Regions from separate parts of the Telluria sp. AZSoR62 genome, predicted to be linked through region 3. Evidence: predicted binding sites of a transcription regulator. Region 3 holds the regulator's gene; each other region holds the start of a gene.
The links. The regulator HrcA, encoded in region 3, represses chaperone genes, less so after heat shock. The targets are predictions, from matches to a motif close to TTAGCACTCNNNNNNNNNGAGTGCTAA.
Positions count from the first base shown of each region.

Region 1: a site for HrcA is predicted at 1,762-1,788, ahead of groES (co-chaperone GroES). Genes of this name have one in related genera too.
Region 2: a site for HrcA is predicted at 1,749-1,775, ahead of rpoH (RNA polymerase sigma factor RpoH). Genes of this name have one in related genera too.

Region 1 covers NZ_JBYTST010000001.1:146,305-149,507, forward strand. Annotated here, with positions in the region: gene AC3XQU_RS00660 (sulfite exporter TauE/SafE family protein) at 1-135, opposite strand, end outside; gene AC3XQU_RS00665 (EVE domain-containing protein) at 135-605, opposite strand; RNA gene ssrS (6S RNA) at 699-880, opposite strand; gene AC3XQU_RS00675 (cell division protein ZapA) at 925-1,236, opposite strand; gene AC3XQU_RS00680 (hypothetical protein) at 1,233-1,511, opposite strand; gene groES (co-chaperone GroES) at 1,875-2,165, shown strand; gene groL (chaperonin GroEL) at 2,208-3,203, shown strand, end outside.
Region 2 covers NZ_JBYTST010000007.1:205,609-208,811, forward strand. Annotated here, with positions in the region: gene AC3XQU_RS13120 (cell division ATP-binding protein FtsE) at 1-516, shown strand, start outside; gene ftsX (permease-like cell division protein FtsX) at 513-1,445, shown strand; gene rpoH (RNA polymerase sigma factor RpoH) at 1,899-2,789, shown strand; gene AC3XQU_RS13135 (alpha/beta fold hydrolase) at 3,021-3,203, shown strand, end outside.
Region 3 covers NZ_JBYTST010000013.1:30,353-33,555, forward strand. Annotated here, with positions in the region: gene dapB (4-hydroxy-tetrahydrodipicolinate reductase) at 1-446, opposite strand, end outside; gene AC3XQU_RS18830 (outer membrane protein assembly factor BamE) at 459-992, opposite strand; gene fur (ferric iron uptake transcriptional regulator) at 1,146-1,574, shown strand; gene hrcA (heat-inducible transcriptional repressor HrcA) at 1,596-2,612, opposite strand; gene AC3XQU_RS18845 (HAD family hydrolase) at 2,673-3,203, opposite strand, start outside.

The sequences.
Region 1 (3,203 bases), on a different contig from region 3:
AGCAAAGCCGCGCGCGGTGAAGATCATCGTGATGAAGGGCACCAGGACCATGCCCCCGCCGATGCCGAGCAGGCCGGCCGCGAAGCCGCCGAAGGCGCCCATGGCCAGCAGCGCCAGGATAAGCTGGAAGTCCATCAGCGCTTCCCTTTCCTGAGCCAGGCCGTGATGGTGTTCCACTGGGCCTGCGTAACCGGCGAGATCGACAGGCGGCTGCCCTTCTGCAGCAGCACCATCTCGTCCAGCGCAGGCATGGCGCGCATCTCGCTCAGGGGCAGGTAGCGCCCCGCTTCGATGGCGCGCACGTCGACCGAGATCCAGCGTGGCTGTTCCGGCGTGGCTTTCGGGTCGTGGTAATGCGAGCCGGCGTCGAACTGGGTCGCATCCGGATACGGGCTGCTGGCCACTTCGGCGATGCCGGCCACGCCGGGCACCGCGCAACTGGAGTGGTAGAACAGGATGCCGTCGCCGACGCTCATCGCGTCGCGCATGAAGTTGCGCGCCTGGTAGTTACGCACGCCGTACCAGGCCACCGTCCGCCCGGGCGCGGCCAGCACGTCGTCGAAACTGACTTCGTCCGGCTCGGATTTCATCAACCAATAGCGCACCGCGCCTCCCTCGAACAACAACGCGCGCGGGTCGTGACCGACGCACGCGCAAAAAAAAGCGGCTGCGTACCAAGGTGCGCAACCGCTCGTGTGTGTAGCCCCGCCTGTGCCGTTATTGCCGGCATCCCGAACCAAAAGGCTCAAGGTGGTCGCAGTCAGCTCAATTTCGGGTTCGTCAAACTAGTGACGATCGCGCCCACCAAGCATTGTTCCACAACCTATGCGAAAGAATGGTTCAAGGAATATATGGCAAATCTCGAACACCGCAGGGTAGGCGCCAGTTTACTACGCTGGACGCCCATGTCAAACGAATTCAGGCCTAGGACAGATTTTCCTGCGGCGACAAGGCGCCGTCGAGCACCGTGTGCATCGCTTCGAGCTTTTGCTTGACTTCGAGGATGGACATGTCCGAGAGCGGCCCTTGCGGCGACTTCACCGACAGGAATTCGGCGGCCACGCTCAGCGCCGCCATCACGGCGATGCGGTCGGTGCCCTTGACCTTGCCGGAGTCGCGCAGCGCGCACATCTTGCCATCGAGGTAGTGGACGGCTTCGCGCAGCGTACGCTCTTCGCCTTCGCGGCAGGCCAGGCGGTAGGACTGGCCCATGATGCTGCAATCGAGATGGATCATTGGGTAGCCTCGCTGTCGTGTACGGCGCCGGCGGCGCTGCCCTCTTCGGCGGCGTCGCCGTCGTCCGCATCAGGCTCGGCTTCGGGCGCCGGGAACTGCTCGAGCAGCGCTTCGACGCGGCTTTGGGCCAGCTGCAGGCGCTCCTTGAAGGCGAGGTTTTCGGCGCTCAGCAGGCTGTTGGCCTGGCGCAGCAGGTAGTTCTCGGCACGCAAGGACTGGGTCAGCTGGGCGAGCCGGTCAATTTTGTCGGAGAGGTCTTGGAATTCGGAAATCATTCGACACTATAGGTCCGGGATGGTTTTTCAGTCAACCGGAATGCATGCACCCTGCGCGAGCGTAAACAAGCCTTCCGCGAGGCGTGCGGCACCGGCACGGCATCCAGTGTACCCTGCCCGCCTGTTGTCTGCGACACCACACTCGTCATGACTTAGCCGGCTATTAAATTGCGATTTCGCAAACTAATCGGTTATCAGCTTCACATTGAGCCTTGAAATAGGGGGTTATCGTCCCTATAATTAGCTCTCGTTAGCACTCGTTACTAGAGAGTGCTAACAACCGATGTTACTCATTCCAAGCCGACGCCTGTGAGCGGCGGCGTCAAGTAGCTAGTCAAACCACTGAAAAACAAGGAGTTTTGCATGAACCTTCGTCCTTTGCACGATCGCGTAATCGTGAAGCGTCTCGACCAGGAAACCAAGACCGCATCCGGCCTGATCATCCCTGATGCGGCCGCCGAGAAGCCGGACCAGGGCGAAATCCTCGCCGTCGGCAACGGCAAGGTGCAGGACAACGGCCAGTTGCGCGCGCTCGAAGTGAAGGTCGGCGACCGCGTCCTGTTCGGCAAATACTCGGGCCAGGCCGTCAAGGTCGATGGCCAGGAACTGCTGGTCATGCGCGAAGAAGACATCATGGCCGTCGTGGCCCTGTAATCGAACCCGCATTCATTCACGAACTCATTCGGAGCACTACACATGGCAGCTAAAGAAGTAATCTTCGGCGACGCAGCGCGCGCCAAAATGGTCGAAGGCGTCAACATCCTCGCCAACGCAGTCAAAGTCACCCTGGGCCCGAAAGGCCGCAACGTCGTGCTCGAGCGCTCGTTCGGCTCGCCGACCGTGACCAAGGACGGCGTCTCGGTCGCGAAAGAGATCGAACTTAAAGACAAGCTGATGAACATGGGCGCGCAGATGGTCAAGGAAGTCGCTTCCAAGACCAGCGACAACGCCGGTGACGGCACCACCACCGCGACCGTGCTGGCCCAGGCCATCGTCCGCGAAGGCATGAAGTTCGTTGCCGCCGGCATGAACCCGATGGACCTCAAGCGCGGCATCGACAAGGCCGTCGCCGCCACCGTCGAAGAACTGAAGAAGATCGCCAAGCCGACCACCACCTCGAAAGAGATCGCCCAGGTCGGCGCCATCTCGGCCAACTCGGAAACCTCGATCGGCGAGCGCATTGCAGAAGCAATGGAAAAAGTCGGCAAGGAAGGCGTCATCACCGTCGAAGACGGCAAGTCGCTGAACGACGAGCTGGACATCGTGGAAGGCATGCAGTTCGACCGCGGCTACCTGTCGCCTTACTTCATCAACAACCCGGACAAGCAGGTCGCCGTTCACGAGAACCCGTTCATCCTGCTGTGCGACAAGAAGATCTCGAACATCCGTGACCTGCTGCCGGTACTGGAACAGGTCGCGAAAGCCGGCCGTCCGCTGGTGATCGTCGCCGAAGACATCGAAGGCGAAGCGCTGGCGACCCTGGTCGTCAACAACATCCGCGGCATCCTGAAAACCGTCGCCGTCAAGGCCCCGGGCTTCGGCGACCGCCGCAAGGCCATGCTGGAAGACATCGCTGTCCTGACCGGCGGCCAGGTCATCGCCGAAGAAGTCGGCCTGACCCTGGAAAAGGTCACGCTGAACGAACTGGGCCAGGCCAAGCGCGTCGAAGTGGGCAAGGAAAACACCATCATC
Region 2 (3,203 bases), on a different contig from region 3:
CCCACCAGCGGCGTCGTCACCGTCAACGGCCAGGACATCGGCCGCATCAAGAAGGCCGGCATTCCTTTCCTGCGCCGTAATCTGGGCCTGATCTTCCAGCACCAGCGCCTGCTCAACGACCGCAACATCCTGGCCAACGTGATGCTGCCGCTGCTCGTCACCGGCGCGCCGCGCGCCCAGGCCGAAGGCCGTGCCCGCGCGGCCCTGGAAAAGGTCGGCCTGCTCGACCGCACCAAGGCCCTGCCGCTGGAATTGTCCGGCGGCGAGCAGCAGCGCGTGGCGATCGCCCGCGCCATCGTCAACCGCCCGCAGATCATCCTGGCCGACGAGCCCACCGCGAACCTCGACCGCGCCGCGGCCGACCGCGTGCTCGACGCGCTGCGCGCCTTCCATGCGGTCGGCGTGACCTGCGTGATCTCGACCCACGACGAGCAGGTGCTCGATACGGCCGGACGCGTGATCCGCCTGGAGCACGGCATGCTCGCCGACGCCGGCCGCACCGGAGGTGCGCAATGAGCCCATGGATCCGCCAGCACCGCTTCGCCTTCCGGGCCGCGCTGGGCAGCGTGCGCAAGGCGCCGGGCAGCTTCCTGTTCAACGTCCTGGTCGTCGCGCTCGCGCTGACCCTGCCCTTCGCCGGCATCACCCTGCTCGACAACGTGCGCCCGCTGTCCCAGCAGCTCTCGGTCGATCCGGAAATGAGCCTGTTCATGAAGCTCGAGGCCACGCGCGAGCAGGCTGCTGCACTGGCGCCGCAGATCCGCAGCATCGCGGCCGCCAACGTGGGCGGCAACGGCCAGGCCAAGGTCAATTTCGTGGCGCGCGAGGATGCGCTGGCCGCGCTGAAAGACAAGAGCGGCCTGAGCGACGTATTGGACACGCTGGGCGAGAACCCGCTGCCGGACAGCTATGTGCTCAAGCTCGAAGGTTTTTCGGGCAATGCCGCCAGCGGGGTCGATGCGATGGTCGAGCAGCTGCGCGCACTGCCGGGCGTCGAGACCGTGCAGGTCGACTCGGCCTGGGTCAAGCGCCTGGCCGCCCTGCTGGCCATCCTGCGCCTGGCCCTGCTGCTGCTGGCCGTCACGCTCGGCATCGTGGTGATCGCGGTGGTGTTCAACACCATCCGCCTGCAGGTGCTGACCCAGAAGGAAGAGATCGCGGTGTCCAAGCTGCTAGGGGCGACCGATAACTTCATCCACCGGCCCTTCTATTACACCGGCGCCCTGCTCGGCCTGTGTTCCGGCGCGGTGGCCCTGGGCGTGGTCTTGCTGGGACTGGCGCCCTTGAACGGCGCGATTGCCGAATTCGCCCGGCTGTATGCCTCGGAATTCCAGTTGGCCCCGCTCGGCGGCCTCGAAATCGCAGGCCTGCTGGCCATCAGCGCAGGCCTTGGCCTGATTGGCGCCATGCTGTCGGTGCAGCGCCACCTGGCACGCGTAAGCTGAACCAGATGTGGACGGCTCCCGCCGTCCACAAGTCGCTTCCCAACGGCTTAGCCGTCAGACCCTACGTCCAGACGCGCCCTCCTCCTACAGGGCATGGCCGGCTTACGTGCGCCATTCAACAGAAGCCATCTCCGCCCCCCCTTAACCTGTGTTCAAGGATTTTCCAGCGCTTCCGGGCTCACTTTTGAGCTGTATCAATCAAACGGGGAGTAGCTGCTCTACAGTTAAAACGAAACGCGATTCTGATTCCTGCGGGCAATACTTTAGCCAAACTTAATCGACTTCGGCAAACCGATGGGTCGTCTAGCACTCCCACCACGAGAGTGCTAATATATGGCTTGAATACAGCGAAAAATCAAGTGACGCATCCCTGTAACAGGCAGTTAACGGTGTCCCGAGACATGGGTCTGCGACACTGTGAGGATGCAGCAAGACAACTACGAGGAAATGACTATGTCCGCACAATCCGCATTGGTTCCAGCCGGCAGTCGTGCCCTGAACCTGGGTTTTACCGGCAATCTGGGCAATATCGACGCCTATATCTCGGCCGTCAACCGCCTGCCGATGCTAACCCACGAGGAAGAGCAATCGCTGGCCAAGCGGCTGCGCGACGACAACGACCTGGACGCCGCGCAGAAGCTGGTGCTGTCGCACCTGCGCCTGGTGGTGTCGATCGCCCGCGGCTACCTCGGCTATGGCTTGCCGCACGCCGACCTGATCCAGGAAGGCAATATCGGCCTGATGAAGGCGGTCAAGCGCTTCGATCCGAACCAGGGTGTGCGCCTGGTGTCGTACGCGATGCACTGGATCAAGGCCGAGATGCACGAATACATCCTGAAGAACTGGCGCCTGGTGAAGGTCGCCACGACCAAGGCCCAGCGCAAACTGTTCTTCAACCTGCGCAGTAACAAGGTCGGCCTCGATGCGATGACGCCTGGCCAGGTCGACGACCTGGCCAAGATGCTCGACGTCAAGCGCGAAGAAGTGATCGAGATGGAAACCCGCCTGTCGGGCCGCGACATCGCCCTCGAATCGCCGACCGACGACGAAGACGACAAGTTCTCGCCGATCGCCTACCTGTCGTCCGACCTGGCCGAGCCGACCAAGGTACTGGAAGCCGAGGCTGTTACCCGCCTGCAGTCCGAAGGCCTGGAAACGGCGCTGGGCAAGCTGGACCCGCGTTCGCGCCGCATCGTCGAAGCGCGCTGGCTGGCCAACGACGACGGCTCGGGCGCTACGCTGCACACGCTGGCCGAGGAGTTCGGCGTGTCGGCCGAGCGTATCCGCCAGATCGAATCGGCTGCCTTGAAGAAGATGAAAGGTGCGCTGGCCGCCTTTGTCTGACGCGCCTTCCCGCTCCACGACAACCCGCTTCGGCGGGTTTTTTCTTTGCCGCCTGGGCAAGGAACAGCGCAGCGCATATTTTTTCAAAAATCGCTTGCTATTAAATAGCGCGCTATATATAATTTTTTCCATGGACGGCAGACAAGGGAAACCACCCTGCATCTTCTCTCCATTTTTTTGAACATGATACATAGCGCACTATTTAATATCACACACTAGAAAGGCTCCACCATGAAAACCATCGCCACCATCGCCCTCGCCTTGAGCACCGCCGCATCGGCCCATGCCGCGCCTGCCGCCACCGTGAAGCCTACCGTCATCCTGGTGCACGGCGCCTTTGCCGATTCGGCCAGCTGGAACGGCGTCGCGGCCAAGCTGCGCGCCGACGGCTTCCCCGTGATCGGCGCCGCCAAC
Region 3 (3,203 bases):
TCGTAGCCTTCGTTGAAGCTCTTCGCCGCCATCTCGAGCAGCTTGAGGGTGACGTTCACGCCCACGCTCATGTTCGGGGCGAACACCACGCCGACCTTCTCGCCGGCGGTGCGGATCGCGGCCTTGCCGGCATCGTCGAAACCGGTGGTGCCGATCACCATCTGCACATTGTTGGCGGCGCAGTATTCTAGGTGGCGCAGCGTGCCTTCGGGACGGGTGAAGTCGATCAGCACATCGGCATCCTGCAAGGCCGCCGCCAGGTCGGACTGGATCGTCACGCCGGTGACCTGGCCGGCAAAGGCGCCGGCGTCCGTGCCGATCGCGGGCGAACCGGCGACGTCCAGCGCGCCGGCCAGCACTGCATCCGGCGCGGCCCCGATGGCCTCGACCAGCATGCGGCCCATGCGGCCGCTGGCGCCGGCAACGGCGATTCTCAATTGCGTCATGCCGCGGTTTCCTTACTGGATGACCGGGGCGCCGCCGACCTTGACCGGCTCGACCGGACGGCTTTCCGGCTTGGTCTTGGTGCTGACCTTGGCCGGGCCGGCGATGCGGTCGATGTATTCGCGTTCGGTCGGCAGGTTGCCGCCTTCGAAGCGCTCCACCTTGTCGTCCTTGAAGAAGATGGTGACGCGGCTGGTGGTCAGCTCGCCGTTGCCGCGCGCGAGGTAGAACGGGAAGTCCCAGCGGTCGGCATGGAAGATGTCGGTCAGCAGCGGCGAGCCGAGGATGAAGCGCACCTGCTCCTTGGTCTGGCCTTCTTTCAGCTGGGTCAGCATCTCCTGCGAGACGAAGTTACCCTGCTGGATGTCGGGACGGTAAGGCGAGAAGATCCACATGAATTTCTGCAGCTTGCTGGCCTGGACCGTCTGGGCGCCGGCGTTGGCGGCGGCAGCCGATTTCTGCGCGTCGGCGGCTACGGCAGCCGGGTCCGTGCTCACCGGCGGCGCAGGACGCGTCTGGTTGCGCCAGGCGGCGCAGCCCGAGAGCATCAGCGTGCACGCCAGGCCGGCCGCAAGGGCTGCCCGGGCTGGAAATCGACGGAGAACGGCTGGTTTGACGCGCATAGGTAACCTCAAAACGTTTGAGCGGGAGCTCCAAAACGCTATATCATAAAGCACTCCGCCAATATACGAGCAACAAACATGAGTAACAATCCCACCGACCTGAAGGCCAGCGGCCTGAAGGCAACCCTGCCGCGCCTGAAAATCCTGGAAATCTTCCAGAACAGCTCCGTTCGGCACTTGACGGCGGAAGATGTCTACAAGATCCTGCTAGCGGAGAACATGGACGTCGGCCTGGCCACTGTCTACCGCGTGCTGACCCAGTTTGAGCAGGCCGGCCTGCTGAACCGCAACCATTTCGAGACCGGCAAGGCCATCTACGAGCTCAACGCCGGCTCGCACCACGATCACCTGGTGTGCCTGGATTGCGGTCACGTGGAAGAGTTCTACGACGAAGAGATCGAGTCGCGCCAGCACGCGATCGCGGCCGAACGCGGGTACAAGATTGCCGAGCATTCGCTGGCGATTTACGGGAACTGCATCAAGGTGGCTTGCCCGCGCAAGGGGTGAGCGCCTGCCTCGCGGCCGAGCTCACGAATTGCTCAGGGCATTCGACAGCAGCTTGGCCGTGATATCCACGATCGGAATCACGCGCTCGTAGGCCATGCGGGTCGGCCCGATCACGCCCAGGGTGCCGACGATGCGCCCGTTCACTTCGTAGGGCGCCGTCACCACGCTCATTTCATCCATCGGCACGAGTTTCGATTCGCCGCCGATGAAGATCTGCACGCCGCCTGCCTTGCTGGACACGTCGAGCAGCTGCATCAGGCCGGTCTTTTGCTCGAACATGTCGAACATCTGGCGCAGGGAGCTCATGTTCGACGACAGGTCGGATACCGACAGCAGATTGCGCTCGCCGGAGATCACCATGTCGTCGCCCTCGGCCATCGCCGCGCTGCCGGTTTCCACGGCCATCGCCATCAGGCGTCCCATGTCGTCGCGCAGCTCGCGCAGTTCGCCGCTCAGGCGCTGGCGCACCTGGTCGAAACTCAGGCCGGCGAAATTCTGGTTCAGGTAATTGGCCGACTGGATGAGTTGCGTCGGCGTGTAGTCGACGTCGGTGAGCAGCAGCCGGTTCTGCACGTCGCCGCGCGGATCGACGATGACCAGCAGGATGCGCTTTTCGGACAGGCGCAGGAATTCGATCTGCTGGAACACCGATTCGCGCCGCGGGCTTTGCACCACGCCGGCGAACTGCGACAGCGAGGACAGCATCTGGGCCGCATTGGCGATGAGCTTTTGCGGCTGCTGCAGGGGCAGGCGCATCTGGTGCGATTCCATCGCGTGCTCGTCGAGGTGCTGCACCGTGAGCAGGGTGTCGACGAACAGGCGGTAGCCGCGCGGGGTCGGGATGCGGCCGGCCGAGGTGTGGGGGCTGGAGACATAGCCCATTTCTTCAAGGTCGGCCATGATGTTGCGGATCGTGGCGGGCGACACGTCGAGACCGGAAATCTTCGACAGCGCGCGCGATCCGACCGGCTGGCCGTCGGCGATGTAACGCTCGACGAGGGCTTTGAGCAGGGTCTGGGCGCGGGGTTCGAGTTGCATATTCCAGGTAGGCGGGAGGGTCCGTACCTATTATGCACGCTCCGGCGCGCCCCGCGCCAGTTATCCGTGCGCGCGCTTGAGCCAGTCGACCAGGCCGTCCAGGCTGTTGACTTCGCCGTCCGGCGCGATCTCGCCGGCGAAGATGTTTTCCTTGGCGGTGCGGTTCATCCAGACCGCGCGCAGGCCGGCGCGCTGGGCGCCCTGCACGTCCAGGTGCAGGTCGTCGCCGACGTAGACCGCCTCGTGGGGGGCGATGCCCAGCTGGCGGCAGGCTTCCAGGAAGATCGCCGGTTCCGGCTTGGCCACGCCGAAGCTGGGCGCCGCGACCGACACCTCGAAATGGCGCGCCAGGCCGATGGTCTGCAGGTCGGCATTGCCGTTGGTGACCGAAGCGATGCGCACCCTGCCCTTCAGGCGCAGCAGGCCGGGCAGCACGTCGTCGTAGGGAATCACGGCGTTGCGGGCCGCAAAGAATTCGGTCATCGCCAGCTCCACCTTGGCCGCATCTTCGCCGGCCTGCTCGAACGCCGCGATCAGGCCGGCGCGGCGCAGGGCGCCCAGGTCGAGCTGGAATTCCGGCTTGCGTGCAAG